Regions from separate parts of the Massilia oculi genome, predicted to be linked through region 4. Evidence: predicted binding sites of a transcription regulator. Region 4 holds the regulator's gene; each other region holds the start of a gene.
The links. The regulator FNR, encoded in region 4, switches genes on or off when oxygen is low (the NO sensors DNR and NnrR bind a similar motif). The targets are predictions, from matches to a motif close to TTGATNNNNATCAA.

Region 1 (4,207 bases), 2.3 Mb from region 4:
CACCTCCTCGAAATTGCCGACCACCTCGATCAGCGCATGTCCCTTCGGATCGTATTCGGTATTGGTGTCGCCGGCATAGGCGATGTCGCGCGCGCCGTAGATGCGGCCTTCCAGGTCGATCACGTAGTGATAGGGGATGTCGAGCCAGCCTTTCTCGGCGCGCGACCAGGTCTGCAGGCGGCGCAGGTAGGCTTGCGGATCGGTCCCCGGCTTGAACGGCTCGCCCTGGTGGTGCAGCGTGATGTGGGTGATGCGGTGGCGGCGCGCCTTCGCATCAATGGACGGCGTGCCGCCCCAGCTGGCGACCGGCACGATGGCGCGTTCGACGTCGTGCAGGGATTCGGCGCCATGCGCACCGGCGAACGAACAGGCCAGCGCAAGAAAGGCGGCGAAACGCGAAACAGGTCCGAGGCTCATGGGCAGCTATTCAGGATGGATGAGCCGTCATCTTTCCACGTTTGACCGTGCAACGCCAGCATATCCAAACCTGATAAGCTGATTCCAACGATAACAACAGCCAGGACACAGCATGCGAACCATCACCCAGATCCTCCGTGACAGCAAGATCATCGCCATCGTCGGCATGTCGAACAAAGAAGACCGCGCCAGCAACGAAGTGGGCGCCTACTTGCAGCACAACGGCTACCGCATCCTGCCCGTCAACCCGAGCTATGCCGGCCAGACCATCCACGGCGAGACCGTGTACGCCACCTTGCAAGAGGCCGCCGACGCCCTGGCCGGCAGCGGCCAGCGCATCGACATCGTCGACTGCTTCCGCAAATCCGAGGACATCGGGCCGATCGCGCGCGACGCCATCGCCGTGCGCGCCGGCTGCCTGTGGATGCAGCTCGACATCGAGAACCAGGCGGCAGCCGACCTGGCGCGCGCCGCCGGGCTGGACGTGGTCATGAACCACTGCATCAAGATCGAGCACCGCAATCTGGAGGATTGAGAAAAGCGTTGGCCGCCGGGGTTGCCGCTTGCGCTACAATCGACGCATCTTAACCCCGTCAATACCACGCCATGATCAAGACCATCGTCCTGCTGCTCGCCGCCACGGCCGCTGTCAGCGTCACCCAGCCGGCACGCGCGCAGGCCGCGCCGGCCGCCGCGCTGACCAAGAGCCCGGCCGCCTGCCCGGCCGTCCTGAAGCACAGCTTCAAGCGCCTGCAGGACGAGGCGCCGCAAGACCTCTGCCAGTACGCCGGCAAGGTGGTGCTGGTGGTGAACACGGCCAGCTACTGCGGCTTCACCAAGCAGTACGAAGGTCTCGAGAAAATCTACGCCAAGTACGGCGGCCGCGGCCTCGTGATCCTGGGCTTCCCGTCGAACGACTTCGGCCAGCAGGAACCGGGCAGCGCCAAGGAAATCGCCGACCTGTGCTTCAACACCTATGGCGTCAAGTTCCCGATGTTCGCCAAGAGCTCGGTCAAGGGCCCGCAAGCCAATCCGCTGCACGCGCAACTGATCAAGGCCACCGGCCAGGAACCGAAGTGGAATTTCACCAAATACCTGATCGGCCGTGACGGCAAGGTGCTCGACTACTTCCCGAGCAAGGTCACGCCGGAAGATCCTCAGCTGACCGGGAAGATCGAAGCGGCGCTGTAATCGTCTAACGCAGTGCGAGGTGCAGGATGGGGTAGGGCTTGCCGAACGGGTCCTGCTCCGACCGTCCCGCCACCGCGAAGCCCATGCGTTCGTAGAAGCCGAGCGCCTGCTGGTTCTGCTCATTGACGTCCACTTGCGTGGCTTTCAATTGCGCGATCGCGAATTCCACCAGGGCCCGTCCGGCGCCCTGGCCGCGGTGCTGCGGGTCGACGAACAGCATCTCGATCATGCCCTCGCTCACGCCGATGAAGGCGCAGGGCTGGCCGGCCTCGTCGCGCACGCAATGCAGCGGCGTGAACTCGCGCAGGGTGCGCTCCACGATCGGCACCAGCAGCAGGAAATCGTCCGGATGCAGGAAGTCGTGGGTCGCTTGCACGGATGCTTCCCAGATGTCGAACAGGCGCGGCAGGTCGTCGTTTGCGGCGAGGGTGATGCTTGGCATGGCGGTTCCTTCCGAATGATTCTTTCGTCTCAGAGATATAACCTAGGAAATAGGCGTTTTATAAACCATACTAATAGCATGGTCATTTTGATGTAGATCATAGTTTGTTTTTCCCTACATCAATAAGCTTACCTTCGTCGCAGATGACATAAAACGAAGAAAGGTAAGAAAAAGATGAAAACGACGATGAAAACCGTGCTGGTGGCCCTGATCGCCATGGCGTCCGCCCAGGCGCTGGCGCAGGAATCTCCATGGCTGGTGCGCGCCCGCGCCGTGTACGTCGACCCGGACAACAAATCGACCCCGATCGCCGGCGTCGGCGCGGCGGACCGCCTCGAAGTGAGCACGAAGACCATTCCCGAGCTGGACATCAGCTATTTCTTCACCCCGCACATCGCGGCCGAGCTGATCCTGACTTATCCACAGAAGCACAAGGCCCGGCTGGACGGCGCCGAGATCGGCACCTTCAAGCACCTGCCGCCGACCCTGAACCTGCAATACCACTTCACCCCCGGCGCGGCCATCAGCCCTTATATCGGGGCCGGCGTGAACTACACCCGCATGTCGAGCGTCAAGCTGCTCGATGGCGCCGGCGATCTGGAAAACGATAGCTGGGGCCTGTCGCTGCAGGCCGGCGTCGACTTCCGCCTGAACGAACACTGGTCGGTCAACGCCGACGTCAAGAAGCTCAAGCTGCGCAGCGATGTATATGTCGGCGGGGCCAAGGCCAGCCACCTGAAGGTCGATCCGGTACTGTTCGGGCTGGGCGTGGGTTACCGCTTCTAGGATCACGTCCGTCCGTTTCCCTGCGCGGGCTTCCAGCAAAAGCAATGGGCATGGAAACGGGCAGGGCGTGAATCATGGCGCCGCTTTTATGGCGTATCAACGAGCACGGCCCGCAGCGGCCCGCGCAGTGCGTTGCAGACGACGATGTCGTCGGCCTGCGCCAGCATCTCACGCGTGATCACGGCTTCGCGCGCATGCCACGCGGGCGCGGCCAGCATCACGCCGCGCATCACGCCCGGCAGCACACCGGCCGACAGCGGCGGCGTGAGCCATTCTTCGCCGAAGCGCAGGAACACGCTGCTGCGTCCCCCTTCCGTCAATTCGTCACGCTCGTTGAAGAACAGCATATCGAAGGCGCCTTGCGCCTCGGCCGCCTTCCATGCGGCGTCGTAGCGGCTGCGGATACTCGTCTTGTGGCGCAGGAAGATATCTCCGCTGTGCGTCGGCTCCTGGGCCAGCAGCAGGGTGACCGGCTCGTGCAATGGCGCCAGCTCGCCGGAGGTCAGCGTCAGCGCGCCGGCATGGTCCACCGCCAGGCGCAGGCGGTGCAGCGCATCGGAGGGCAGGGCCTGGCTGGCGTCCAGCAGCGCCACATGCGCCGCGCCGCGGTCGAAGGCGAAGCCGAAATAGGCGCACGATGCTGTCATGCGGTCGAGATGCTGCTCCAGATGGCGGCAGCCATGCTCGCGCGAGGCGCGGATGGTCTCGAAGATGGTGAACTCGTTGGCGAGGCCCGTGAGAAAACGCGCCTTCAGCTGGCACTCGGCGTATTCGGATGGCGCATCGCTGTCGTAGACGATGCCGGCGCCGACGCCCAGCTCCCCGCGCCGGATGCCGCCCGTCGGCGCACCAAGCGCCAGCGTCCGGATCGGCACCGACAGGCAGAAGTCGCCGTAGGGGCGGCCAGGCGGCGCCGGATCGAACCAGCCGATCGCGCCGGTATAGATGCCGCGCGCATCGGGTTCGAGTTCGTGGATGATCTCCATCGTGCGCCGCTTCGGCGCGCCGGTGATCGAGCCGCACGGGTACAGGGCCTTGAAGATCTCTTCCAGGCCCGCGTCAAGGCGCAGGCGCGCCTGCACGGTCGACGTCATCTGCAGCACCGCGCCGTAGCGCTGCACGTCGAACAGGGCCGGCACCTCGACGCTGCCGGTCTGCGCCACGCGACCCAGGTCGTTGCGCAGCAGGTCGACGATCATCAGGTTCTCGGCGCGGTTCTTGGTGTCCTGCGCGAGGGCCTGGGCGCGCGCGGCGTCGATATCGACATCGCCGCTGGCCGGCGCCGTGCCCTTCATCGGCCGCGCCACCAGCATGCCCGCTTCATGGCGTACGAACAGCTCGGGCGAGAACGACAGCACGGCGCCGCCGCCA
Region 2 (4,207 bases), 1.1 Mb from region 4:
GTGATGCCCAGTTGGCGGTAGTCGTCCATGGAGAGGTCGCGATCTTCGGCCTGGGGGTTCTTCCACGACACCATGTACACGGTATGGCCGCGCTCGACCAGGTAGCGCACCAGGGAATTGTGCGGTGACAGGTCGAGAATGTAGAACTTCATGATCCAGGCCGGCACGATCAGGAGCGGCACTTCGTGCACGGCGGGGCCTACGGGGTCGTAGCGCAGCAATTCGATGAGCCGGTTCCGCATCACCACCTTGCCCGGCGTGATGGCCACCTCGCGCCCCGGCCGGTAGTTGACCACGCGCGGCTTGCCCGCGAGCAGCCCTTGCACGTCGCGCCGGGCGCGCATGGCGCCGTTGACGAGGTTCATCCCGCCGCTGGCCAGCACGGCGCGTTGCACGACGGGGTTGGTGGTGACGAAATTCGACGGCGCCACGCAGTCGAGCAGCTGGCGGGCGACGAAGGTGACGACGTCGGCATGGTGCGGCGCCACGCCGCGCACGCTGGAGGTGGCGCGGTGCCACCATTGCTGGCTCAGCAGGAAGCCCTGGCTGAGCTGGCGCCAGGGCCAGGCATTCCAGGCCGGATCGACGAAACGTTTATCCTGGGCCAGCGGTCGCACCAGATCGGCGGCATCGCCGGCCGGCGTGACCAGGTAGTGCAGCCAGCGCTGCCAGCCGAGGGCAGCGTCGGTGGCCAGCTCGTGCTGCTTGTCGGGCGACATCATGAGGTGGCTGGCCCAGTCGAACCAGGCCATGGAGAGCGCTGCCGGCGACAGGTTGCCGGTGAGGCGGCCCAGCCAGGCCCACAGCACCAGGTCGGCATGGACTTGCCCGCTGCCGGCGACCCGCGCATGGCGGTGGGTGCCGCCGAGCCAGGCGCTGCCTTCGAGCCGGCGCGTGCTGCCGGCGGCATCGGGTCGCCGATTGGGCAAGGTATCGGGCGCCATGGCGGGGGCTCGCGGCATGCAGTTGCGCTCAGTGCGCGATCAGGAGCGGTGTGTCGCTGCCCGCCAGCAGCGCGCGCGTGACACCGCCGAGGACGAATTCGCGGTAGCGGCTATGGCCGAAGGCGCCTGTGACCAGCAGGCCGGCATCGTGCTCGCGCGCGACCTTGAGGAGCGCCTCGCCGGTGCTGCTGCGCGTGGTCTCGATGACGACGTCGACCTTGACCCCGTGGCGCGCCAGGTGCAGCGCCATGTCGGCGCCCGGTTCCTCTCCATGCATCTCGGCCATGGCGCCGGGATTGATGAGGGTGAGCTTGACCGTATCGGCTTGCCGTAGCAGGGGCAGGGCGGCGGAGATCGCGCGGATCGCCTGCATGCTGCCATCCCAGCCGACGACGGCGGTGCCGGGCAGGGGCCGGTTTTTCCAGCCGGGCGGCACCACCAGCACGGGACGCGCACCGTGCAGCGCGACGTATTCGGGCAAGCCGCGCGCCTGGGCCGGGATGCCCGGCACGGCGATCGGTTCGCCGTCGCGGCTGACGATCACGAGATCGGCATAGCGCGATTCGAGCAGCAGGGCGTAGCGGGCGTCGTCTTCGAGCATGCGCGTCTCGAAACTGGTGACCCCTTGGCGCTGGACGGCGGTGCTGAATTCTTCGAGCCGCGCCTCGACTGCCTCGCGCACCCCGCTGAAATCGGATTCGGGCATCATCGGTGCCCCCATCGAGCCGACCAGGAGGGAATAGTCGAGCCAGGAAATGCCGGTGGCGGCGCTGCCGACGAGGTGGGCGTCGAAGGCATTGGCCAGCAGCGCGCCGGCGCGCAGGCGCGCCTCTTGCTCGGGACTGCCGTCGACGTGAACCACGATAGTCTTGTACATGCTCGTTCCTTTCTTTTCGGTAAAAGCGGACTCGGGCGGATAGACGTTCCGGAACCTGCCAAGGGAGCGACCCTGGACGGTTTCTGGCCTATACGCTTGGATTATTTAAAGTCCACTTTATTCCCGGATCGGAGACGTGTCAGGGGCGCGGTTGATGTGAATCAAAAAATCTAACAAAGAAGGCGGAGAAATGCCGAGGAGCATTGTCCTGAAGGTGTACGACTGTTCTGACGCAAGGACGCGGTCGCGATTACCACTTTCAGGCCTTGTGACTATCCGGCTTGGCCGCATACTCATGTCATTACCGGCGATGTGGTCGGTTCTCTTGTGTCTCCATCTCGGCCCTGCCGAGGACTTGGCCGTTGCCTGCTTCGTGCGGCAGCGGCTTTTTTTTATCAGATGGCAGGATCCGTGGCATGCGCTGTGGCGAGGTCCGGCGCGGCGGACGGTCGCGCGGCGGCAGTGACGGGCTTGGCGGCGTGCGCGGCCAGGTCGCCGGGAACGAGTACTTCCCAGTTCGTGCTAACGAGGTCGAGGACCATTTCCTCTTGCCGGCCGCAGCAGGTGCAGGTGCGCTGGTCTCGGGTCCTTTCGTACTGCCAGGAATGGGTCGTCGCGATTGCGCTCGTGATGGCCGAAAAGAACGATTTTGATGCCGAGAGAAATCCCATGATGCTCGCCAGAAGTTAACCTGGTCAGCCTATTACGGAACTTGTCGTTACGCAAGATACTGAACAGACAAAGGCAACAGTCCCTCGCTCGCGGCTGCTCGAGTGTTGTGAAATGGATGAATCAGAGGCCGGACCAGGGGCGTGGCGATCCTTGGCGATTCAAGTGACTTCGAAAGTCGCGCTCATGACGCCGACCAGCGCCACCATCTCGGCCGACCCGACCCGACCCGACCCGACCCGACTCGACCAGTGCCGGCAGCACGTCGCCGCGATCGACTGGCCATTGACCAGCAGCGCATTCCATTCCGACAGTTCGAGCGCCGTCGCGTCGCGCCCGAGTGCCGTTCGGTACAGATGGGCGACGAGGGCCGCCTCGTCCGGTCCGCCCGTTGCTTCATCGGCAGCGACGAAGCTGGCGGCGCTGTCGGTCAGCGAGGCCGTCGATGTTGACGGTGGCTGAAACGGTTGCCATGGCGCTTCTTTACGCATGGGCATGTTGAAGCCGCCTAGTGCAAAGGTGAATGAGCCGTGAGCCGGCAAAACGGGTGCTATCGCGGGCGTCGATACTCATTGCGCCTCAGCCAACGCATCGGCCTGGCCGAGGCAGGCCGGAAAAAGGGCCTGCCACAGTGCCATGGCCGACACCAGATCTGCATCGCCTGCAGCGACGAGCGCAAGCGCGAGACCCGGTATCAGGACTAGCGTCAGATCTGATACTGGCGAATGCAAGCAGCGGCACGCATTGGCAAGCTGTTCGGGTGATCGCAGCAGAATTCAGCAATCCAGCCGGTACAGTGTACGAACCCTTTGCACGCCGTGGGATATGGCCATCATTTCTGCAAGGCCCCTGGTAGTAAAGCTTTGCGCGCGGACCTCGTGCAAGGCAGCCGCCTGTTTCGGTGCATCGGGGATGCCGCGGATTCTCTCGATCGAGTATGCGGGCCAGAATCCCCCGTCGGGGGCTTCCACCACGCGACCATGGATGCGGTAATCGCCTTCATCCCAAGGGTTGACCGACCTTGTTGAGCCGAAGCTGTCCATAAACCCCTCGTTCTAAATCGACAACTTATTTTACGAGCGGCGGGGCCTGAGGTCAGTACAAAGCATATCAACAGCGGTTCAAATTCGTACCGGCCATGCTGAATGCATACGGCGTTTCTCGCCTTGAACGGCTGAAGTTTGCCAAAAGCGTCGCGAGCCTCGCTACCGCCGGCTGTAACCGGGTCTGCAATGGGCTGCGCATCGCCGAAGGGCCTCATGGCTGGAATGGCCGGAAGCCAGGGGTGGCATGGGGCTGGAGAGAACACCCATCCGATAGTTGGTGAAATGCATTATTTGTTGTTTTTAAGAAGCTCCTAAGTGAACGGTGCTGTACGAGGTTGCAAACTGCAATTAATATTTAGAAAGAAATCTCTCCAATTGTCACGCTAGCGTTAACTCCCAGCGATTGATGTGGCCCAAAAGGTGGAATAATGCAGAAGTTACGAGGAAAGCGCGTCGCGCAGATGATGAACGAACTGGAAGCTGAGGGAGTCGTCATCTCCGAAGCGGATCAGGCGATGCTGTGCGCGTACGTAAAAGGATCGGTGAGTGGTACGGATCTGCTTGCGCACGCCGTTCAATTCTGTGATCTTTCGTCGTACCAGAGCTGGCTTTGCGGTAACTTCGGGGGGGCCTACCCTACCATGTTGTCAGAGATATCAATCGAACAACTC
Region 3 (4,207 bases), 170 kb from region 4:
CGGCCCCAGCACGCCATCCGGCGCCAGGCCATGGCGCATCTGGAAACGGCGCAGCGCCTGCGCCAGCGCCTCGGTGTAGCGGTCGGCGTCGTGTGCGGACGCCTCGGCGCCGGGGGGCAGGTCGCCCAGCAGCAGCAGGCGCTCGCGCAGCTGCGCGGCGCCGTCGTAGCGGGCGCCGGGCGCCAGGCCGGATGCGGCGACCGGCGGCAGCGCGAAGGGCCCAGGAGCGCGGCGCGCCAGCTCCCGGTAGTGGCGCAGCGATGCGCGCACCCGCTCATAGGGAGGAATGGCGGGCGCGGCGTCGCGCACCGCCTGTGCCAGCCGTCCCTCGCCGGCCGCCGCCGCGAGGTGGCGCGCGGCATCGAACGGGGCCGGGTCGGCGTAGCGCGCCCGCCTGGATGGGGGGATGCGGCCGCCATGCAGGTCGGTCACGAAGGCGCGCATGGCCGCACCGAGGTCGCGTTCGAATTGCGCCGCCGCGTCGGGCCCATCGATTTGCGGCATGCGGCGCGCCAGCGCATCCAGGCCGTAATGCGCCGGATCGAGGCCGTCGTCGGCGGCGCCCGCGAGCAGGCCGAGCGCAGAGCGCGCAAGCGCTTGCCCGTCCGCCAGCCACGCGGGTTCTTGCTCTTGCGCTTGCGCCGGCGCAGGCCGGCAGGCATCGCCGGCGCCCGCGGCGCACGGCGCCTGGGCGGCGCCCGGCAGGCGCGCCGGCACGGTGGCCCACCCCGATGGCGGGAGCAGGGTGAGCAGGGCGAGCAGGGCGTGCAGGGCGTGCAGAGTGCGGCCGGCTCGGGCGGCAGCGCGCGGCAGTTGCGGTCGCGCCATGGCCGACTCGCAAAATGCTGCGGCTAGCGCGGCGACGTCCGCGCGTCGGCCCCGCCAAGCGCCTTGCGCAGCGCCGCCGCCTGGTCGATGTTCTGTTCGCGTTCCAGCACCTGGCGCGCGCTCAGCGCCTGGCCATAGTAGGCGTCGGTCAGGCCCTGGTTGAAGCGGATGTCCTGGATGGCAACCGTCAAGGCATTCGCGAATAGCCCCTTGGACCCGGACCAGGCCACGATGTCGCCGCCTGTCGACCCCTCGGCCAGGCGCGCATAAGTGACGATCGTCAATCCGGCGTCGGCGCTGATCGAAAAATTGTTCTTGCTGCGGAAGTGGTCGACCGCGCGCTGGTTCATGAGGACGAAGGCCACCGGACCGGTCTCGGCGCCGGCCTGCAGGCCGATGCCGATGGCTCCGGTGTTGAAGAATGCGGGGTCGCCCCAGCTGCCGTCGGCGCGGCGCGCCAGCAGGACGCCGGCGCCGCCCTCCGCGCCGACCCCCAGCGCGGCGCGCCCGTAGCGGGGAAGGATGTAGACGCCGCGTGCGCGCTTGAGCAGCGCGGCCAGCTTGGGATCCGCGGCCATCGTCTGGGCGGCCCTGGCGGCATCGTCGACGTGGCGGGCGGCGGTCTGCTTGCGCTGCGCCTCGCTGGCGCCGGTGACGGTGGGCTGCGCGTCGGGCGCGCCGGCGGTGGATGCCGGGGCCTGCGCGAACGCAGGCAGCGCCGTGCACAGCACGGCGAGCAGGGCCCGGCGCAGACTCCGGCGCGCCCGCGACGGCGGGAGCGGGGGACGTGCGCGGACGGTATCGGGCGTGGGGGGCATGGATGGGTTCATGAAAACCTCCGGAGTCAGGGGTGCCGCGCGGTGCGCGCCAGAGGTGCAGGATAGTCGGGGAGAACGACGACGCCTTGATGTCGCTCAGTTGGATATTTGCGTTGTCCGTTTGAGGCAACCGATCGTGCCGACAGCCGCGCGGCGGCGTCGCCTCATTCGCTTCATTGATCCACACTAAATGCGCGCCTGTGCATTTCGCGCCTGGCGCCGGTCTATCTTCTTCAGGGCCGATGCGCGGGAGGATATGTGGACGAGGTACAAATGCGATCCGAAGCGGCCGGAGCGCGGCCGGCCGCCGCCGAGCCTGGGCCGCCGCCCGCTTGGCGGCGCTGGCGAACGCGCATCGCCGCCGCGCTGCTGGCCGCGCTGGTTGCCGCCGCCGGCCTGTATGCGTGGCGCGCCACCCGTCCGGCCGCGCCCGGCGCCGGCTTCGTCAGCGGCAACGGCCGCGTCGAGGCGGTCGAGGTCGACGTCGCGACCGAGCAGCCGGGCCGGGTCGCCGCGGTGCTGGTGGACGAAGGCGACCTGGTGCGGGCCGGCCAGGTGGTGGCCCTGATGGACCTGGCCACGCTGCAGGCCGAGCGGCTGGAGGCGCTGGCGCGTGAACGGCAGGCGCGCGACGCCGTGGCCGAAAGCCTGGCGGCGCTGGCCATGCGGCGCAGCGACGAGGCTGCGGCGGCGGCGCTCGTGGTCCAGCGCGAGAGCGAGCTCGACGCCGCCCGGCGCCGCCTGGCGCGCTCGGCCACGCTGGCCGAGCGCGGGGCCGCCGCGGCGCAGGAGCTCGACGACGACCGCGCGCGCGCGGCCGGCGTGGCCGCCGCGGTCGATGCCGCCCGGGCGCAACGCGCCGCCGCGCGCGCCGCGGTGGACGCCGCCCGGGCCCAGACCGTGGGCGCCCGCTCGGCGGTCGAGGTGGCGGCCGCGGCCACCGCGCGCATCGACGCCGCGCTGGGCGAAGGCGTGCTGACCGCGCCGCGCGCCGGCCGCATCCAGTACCGCGTGGCGCAGCCGGGCGAGGTGCTGCCGGGCGGAGGCGCCGTGCTCAACCTGATCGACCTGACCGATGTGTACATGACGTTCTTCGTGCCGGAAACCGTGGCCGGTCGCGTGGCGCTGGGCGCCGAGGTGCGCCTGCGGCTGGATGCGGCCCCGCGCTTCGTGGTGCCGCCCAGCGTGACCTACGTTGCCAGTGCGGCCCAGTTCACGCCCAAGTCGGGCGAGACGGCGAGCGAACGGCAGAAGCTCATGTTCCGGGTCAAGGCCCAGGTCGACCGTGCGACGCTGGCGCGGCATGCCGATTACGTGAAGGCGGGCGTGCCGGGCGTGGCCTGGCTGCGGCTGGACCCGGCCCAGCCCTGGCCGGCCGCGCTGGCCTTGCCGGCGCCGCCATGACCGGCTCCGCCATGACCGGCTCCACCATGACCGGCGCCACCATGACCGGCGCCGCCGCTCCCGTGGCGCGGGTGTCCGGCCTGACGATGCGCTACGGGCGCACGCTGGCGCTGGACGGGATCGACCTGGCGCTGCCGTGCGCCGCCGTCACCGGCGTGATCGGGCCGGACGGCGCGGGCAAGACCAGCCTGCTGGCGGTGCTGGCCGGCGCCCGCCGCATCCAGCACGGCGCCGTCCAGGTGCTGGGCGGCGACATGCGCCTCGCATCCTTCCGCGCCGACGCCTGCCGGCGCATCGCCTACATGCCCCAGGGTCTCGGCCCCAACCTGCTGCCGGCCCTGTCGGTCCGAGAAAACCTGGACTTCTTCGCGCGCCTGTTCGGACTCGGCGCCGGCGCGCGCGGCCCGCGCATCGCCGCGCTGGCGCGCAGCCTGGGACTGTGGAGCTTCCTCGACCGTCCGGCCGGCCAGCTGTCGGGCGGCATGAAGCAGAAGCTGGGCCTGTGCTGCGCCCTGGTGCACGACCCGGAGCTCCTGATCCTGGACGAGCCCACCACCGGCGTCGACCCGCTGTCGCGCGCCCGGTTCTGGGAACTCATCGGGGCCATCCGCCGCGCCCGCCCGGTGCTGAGCGTGCTCGTGGCCACCGCCTACATGGACGAGGCGCGCGGTTTCGATCACCTGGTGGCGCTCGACGCCGGGCGCGTCCTGGCCCAGGGCAGCCCGGCCGCGCTGCTCGAACGCAGTGGCGCCGCGACCCTCGAACAGGCGTTCGCGCGCCTGTCGCCGGCGGCGCGCGGCGCGGCCACTGGGCTGCCGCCGGCATCGCCGCCTTGCGCACCGGCGCCGCCCGGCCAGGCGCCGCCCGCGATCGAGGCCGAGGGGCTGTGGCGGCGCTTCGGCGCCTTCGTCGCGGTGCGCGACCTGAACCTGCGCGTCGCGCGCGGCGAGATCTTCGGGTTCATCGGTTCGAACGGCTGCGGCAAGAGCACCACGATGAAGATGCTGACCGGCCTGCTGGCGCCCAGCGGCGGCCGCGCCCGCCTGTTCGGGCAAGCGCTGCGGCCTGCCGATGCCGCTACCCGGCGCCGGATCGGCTACATGTCGCAGGGCTTTTCGCTGTACCGGGAGCTCAGCGTGCGCCAGAACCTGCTGCTG
Region 4 (4,207 bases):
AAGATGGTCCACGACACCAGCGCGCCGAAGGCGCAGGCCAGGCCGGCCAGCGAGCCGGGCCCGGACGCCGACAGCGACTCCCAGCCGATGCAGGCGAGACCCGCGCCGCTCAGCAGGAGTGACGGCAACAGACGGCGCAGCGGCACGGCATGACGGTCGCGCGATCCCACCAGGGTGACCGCGATCGGCAGCAGGCCGATCACGATCGAGGCCATGGCGACGCCGCCCAGCTGCACCGCATTGGCGAGGAACAGGTAATAGACGATGTTGCCGGTGAGGCTGAGCCAGATCAGGGTGCGCCAGGCCGGCCAGCCGAGGTGGCGGCGCAGCCGTCCCAGGCTCGGGGCGATCAGGATGGCGGCGACCAGGCCATAGGCCAGGTAGCGTCCGGCCGAGAGCTGGATCGGCGGGAATTTGGGCGCCAGTTCCGGGGCCAGGAAGACCAGGCCCCAGAGCGCGCCGGCGGCGATCCCGGCGCCGATGCCGGGCAGGGTGGAGCGGGACAGGCCGCCCGCGCCAGTAGCGGTGTACATGATGAATCTCCTTTTGAGTGGAGATTTTCTGATGTGGACATGCGCCCGGTCTTGGCCGGGACTACTGCGGTTTTGGCGGATTCTCCCGAGCTGCGCGCCGACACGCGGCGGGCGTGGTATCGAGCACCCGGCGCATCGCCCGCGTCAGGCTGGCCTGGTCCGAGAAGCCGCAGGCGAGGGCGATGTCGGCCACGCTGCGCGCGCTGTGGGTCAGCAGGCCGCGTGCACGGTCGAGGCGGCAGTTCAGCAACCAGGCATGCGGTGTGCTGTCCAGTTCTTCGCGAAACAGCGCGTGCAGGCGGCTGACGCTCAGGTTGGCGGCGCGCGCCATCGATTCGGTGCTCCAGGCCAGTCCGGGCGCGGCCTCGATGCGCGCCAGCAGAGCGGCCAGGCGCGAGGTGGCGCGCGGCGCGTCCAGGCTCAGGGTGTCGAGCAGCAGCGGCACCCAGCCCCGCACCAGCGAATGGGGCGGGGCGGACTCCCGGGCCATCAGTCCCATGAACTCGACCAGCTTGCGCGGGGCGGGGCCGAGGGTGACGAAGGGCTGTTCCAGCAGGCGCTGCCAGGGGCCGTTGTCGAAGGCGGCGCCGTCGAGGTCGACGATCAGGGAGCCGTTCGCGCCCGGGCTCGATTGCGCATGCCAGGCGCCAGGCGCGACCAGCGCGCCATGCAGGGGATCGAGCCGGCCGCGCCGCTCCTCGATGTCGAGCATGACTTCGCCGTGCACCGGCAGCACCAGCTGGGCGAAGTCATGGCGGTCGCCCCAGTGCACGCGGTCGTAGCTGCGCAGGTGCAGGTCGGGCGTCATGCCGTATCAGGCCATCGGGCTGCACGCATCGGTGCCGGCCGCCAGCGCCTTCAGCTTGACCGGATCGAGCAGGGTCACTTCGCGCTTGTCGACCTCGAGCCAGCCCTGCTTTTTGAAACGCGACAGCAGGCGGCTGATGCTCTCGATGGTCAGGCCCAGGTAGTTGCCGATGTCTTCGCGCGACATGCGCAGCTGGAAGCGGTTGGCGGAATAGCCACGGGTGGCATAGCGCGCCGACAGATTGACCAGGAACACGGCGAAGCGCTGCTCGGCGCGCATATTGCCGAGCAGGAGCATGACGTTCTGCTCGCGCGTGATTTCCTGGCTCATGATGCGGTGGAAGTGGCGCAGCAGGGTCGGCACTTCGCCGAACAGGTCTTCCAGGCGCGCGAACGGGATCTCGCACACCTCGGAATCTTCCAGCGCCACCGCGTCGCAATGGTGGGTGCCGCTGATCGCGTCCATGCCCAGCAGCTCGCCGGCCATCTGGAAGCCGGTGATCTGCGCTTCACCGGCGGCGTTCACCTGGTAGGTCTTGAAGTGCCCGAAGCGCACCGCATACAGGTTGCGGAACGGCTCGCCCACGCCGTACAGGCGCTCGTCGCGCTCCATGCGGCGGCGACGGCCGATGATCTTGTCCAGGCGGTCGATCTCGGCGTCTTCCAGTCCCATCGGCAGGCACAGCTGGTGCATGCTGCACTGGCCGCAGGACTTGAGCGCGTGGATATTGAGAGGCGGCCCGGATTGCCGGGACAGGGAGTGGCTCATGAGGGATCGTCGCTTGGTTCGGTTACAGCGGGATTATAGACGTGTTGAGACGTTTATCTCGGCAAACTGATGCCATTTATTTGCGTATAAGAAATATTTCGTTGCGTTACAGTCCGTCGGCGCCCTGGGCTACCCCGGCTGCATCGGTTGGCCGTGCGGGCAACTGTGCGCACGCGATATGCTGCGAGGTCTACACTCCCCCATATAAATTGAACAACTGGAGTGTTCCCCAGTGTCATCGACAAGCACGAGCCTACCCGATCGCAGCGCCATTGCCACCGTCATCGTGCGCCCGGAGATGCCGCCGGGAGCAGAAGACCAGGCCAGGGCGGACCTGTATGCCTTGCTCTCCCGCCTGCTGCTGGCCGCGCCCGACGCCGCGCTGCTCGATGCGCTCGCGTCCAGCGATCCCATCCTGGCCGAGGGCGGTGACCCGGCGCTCGAACGCGCCTGGGACCAGTTGACCGTGGCGTCCGGCGTCATGGATGCCCAGGTCGTCCACGATGAATTCAGCGCGCTGTTCGTCAGCATCGGCACGCCGCCGGTCGACCCGTACGGCTCGCGCTACCTGGCCGGCTACATGAACGACACGCCGCTCGCGCAGTTGCGCGCAGACCTGGCCCGGCTCGGCCTGGCGCGCATCCGGGGCAGGGGAGAGTTCGAGGACCACCTCGGCGCGCTGTGCGAGACGATGCGCGTGCTGGTGGCCGGCGCACCCGGCGTCCGGCGCCAGCCGCTGGCGGTGCAGCGGCACTTCTTCGAGGTCCACGTCGGCAGCTGGTGCATGCGCGCGCTGGACGACATCGCCGGTGCCGAAGGCGCCAATTACTACCGCCTGGTCGCGCGCTTCGCCCAGGCATTCCTGGCAATCGAGGCGGAAAGCTTTGGAGTAGGAGAGGAAACCGATGAGCAAGCATGATCCACAAGTCCATGACCGGCCCGACCCGGCGCGTCGCGGCTTCCTGAAAGCCGCGCCGCTGGGCGCGCTGGTGGTGGCCGCCGCCGCCCCGGCGGCCGCTGCGCCCGAGGCCGCCCCGGCCGCGCCGGACCCCAAGGCCAAGCGCGGCTACCACGAGACGGATCACATCCGCCGTTACTACGAGACCGCCGCCTACTGGTAGGCAAGCAGAGGAATCCCCATGTCACTGGTCAAGTCCACGCGCGACAACGCCTTGAAACGGCGCCGCTTCCTGGTCGGCGCCGGCGTCGCCGCCGGCGCCGGCGCCCTGGCGCGCCAACTGCCGCTGAACGTGATCGAACCGGCACAGGCCGATCCGGTCGCGGAGTCCCCGGTGCCCACCGAGGTCAAGCGGACGGTATGCAGCCACTGCTCGGTCGGCTGCTCGGTCGATGCCGTCGTCGCCAACGGCGTCTGGGTGCGGCAAGAGGCCGCCTTCGATTCGCCGATCAATATGGGCGCCCATTGCGCGAAGGGCGCCTCGGTGCGCGAGCACGCCTTCGGCGAGCACCGCCTGCGCTATCCGATGAAGCTGGTCAATGGCAAATACCAGCGCATCTCCTGGGACCAGGCGATCGACGAGATCGGTGACAAGCTCCTGCAACTGCGCAAGGAAGCCGGGCCCGATGCGCTGATGGTGATCGGCAGCTCCAAGCACAACAACGAGCAGGCCTATCTGCTGCGCAAATGGGTATCGTTCTTCGGCACCAACAACTGCGACCACCAGGCCCGCATCTGTCACTCGACCACCGTTGCCGGCGTGGCCCAGACCTTCGGCTACGGGGCGATGACCAACTCGTTCAATGACCTGCACCACAGCAAGGCGGTGCTGTTCATCGGCTCCAACCCGGCCGAGGCGCACCCGATCTCGATGCTGCACTTCCTGCACGCCAAGGAGCTGGGCGCCAAGATGATCGTCATCGATCCGCGCTTCACACGCACGGCGCGCTTCGCCGACCACTATGTGCGCGTGCGGCCCGGCACCGACATCCCGCTGGTGTGGGGCATCCTGTGGCATATCTTCCATAACGGCTGGGAAGACAAGAAGTTCATCGAAGAGCGCACCTGGGGCATGGAGGACGTGCGCGCCGAAGTCATGAAATGGACGCCAGATAAAGTGTCGGACGTCACAGGTGTACC

Region 1: a site for FNR is predicted at 2,138-2,151, ahead of DIR46_RS13520 (OmpW/AlkL family protein). Genes of this name have one in related genera too.
Region 2: a site for FNR is predicted at 1,973-1,986, ahead of DIR46_RS02460 (universal stress protein). Genes of this name have one in related genera too.
Region 3: a site for FNR is predicted at 1,823-1,836, ahead of DIR46_RS22900 (lipid-binding SYLF domain-containing protein). Genes of this name have one in related genera too.

Annotation. Positions count from the first base shown of each region.
Region 1 is NZ_CP029343.1:2,950,542-2,954,748, reverse strand. It holds gene DIR46_RS13540 (peptidoglycan recognition protein family protein) at 1-417, opposite strand, end outside; gene DIR46_RS13535 (CoA-binding protein) at 530-952, shown strand; gene DIR46_RS13530 (glutathione peroxidase) at 1,024-1,608, shown strand; gene DIR46_RS13525 (acetyltransferase) at 1,613-2,050, opposite strand; gene DIR46_RS13520 (OmpW/AlkL family protein) at 2,225-2,836, shown strand; gene pabB (aminodeoxychorismate synthase component I) at 2,923-4,207, opposite strand, start outside.
Region 2 is NZ_CP029343.1:533,804-538,010, reverse strand. It holds gene DIR46_RS02465 (PHA/PHB synthase family protein) at 1-962, opposite strand, end outside; gene DIR46_RS02460 (universal stress protein) at 973-1,821, opposite strand; gene DIR46_RS02455 (hypothetical protein) at 2,217-2,492, opposite strand; gene DIR46_RS02450 (DUF4214 domain-containing protein) at 2,652-2,981, opposite strand; gene DIR46_RS02445 (hypothetical protein) at 3,267-3,533, opposite strand.
Region 3 is NZ_CP029343.1:5,066,200-5,070,406, forward strand. It holds gene DIR46_RS22895 (L,D-transpeptidase family protein) at 1-828, opposite strand, end outside; gene DIR46_RS22900 (lipid-binding SYLF domain-containing protein) at 852-1,658, opposite strand; gene DIR46_RS22905 (HlyD family secretion protein) at 1,920-3,050, shown strand; gene rbbA (ribosome-associated ATPase/putative transporter RbbA) at 3,077-4,207, shown strand, end outside.
Region 4 is NZ_CP029343.1:5,232,544-5,236,750, forward strand. It holds gene DIR46_RS23530 (DMT family transporter) at 1-533, opposite strand, end outside; gene DIR46_RS23535 (AraC family transcriptional regulator) at 595-1,341, opposite strand; gene fnr (fumarate/nitrate reduction transcriptional regulator Fnr) at 1,348-2,109, opposite strand; gene DIR46_RS23545 (TorD/DmsD family molecular chaperone) at 2,342-3,028, shown strand; gene DIR46_RS23550 (formate dehydrogenase) at 3,015-3,230, shown strand; gene DIR46_RS23555 (formate dehydrogenase subunit alpha) at 3,249-4,207, shown strand, end outside.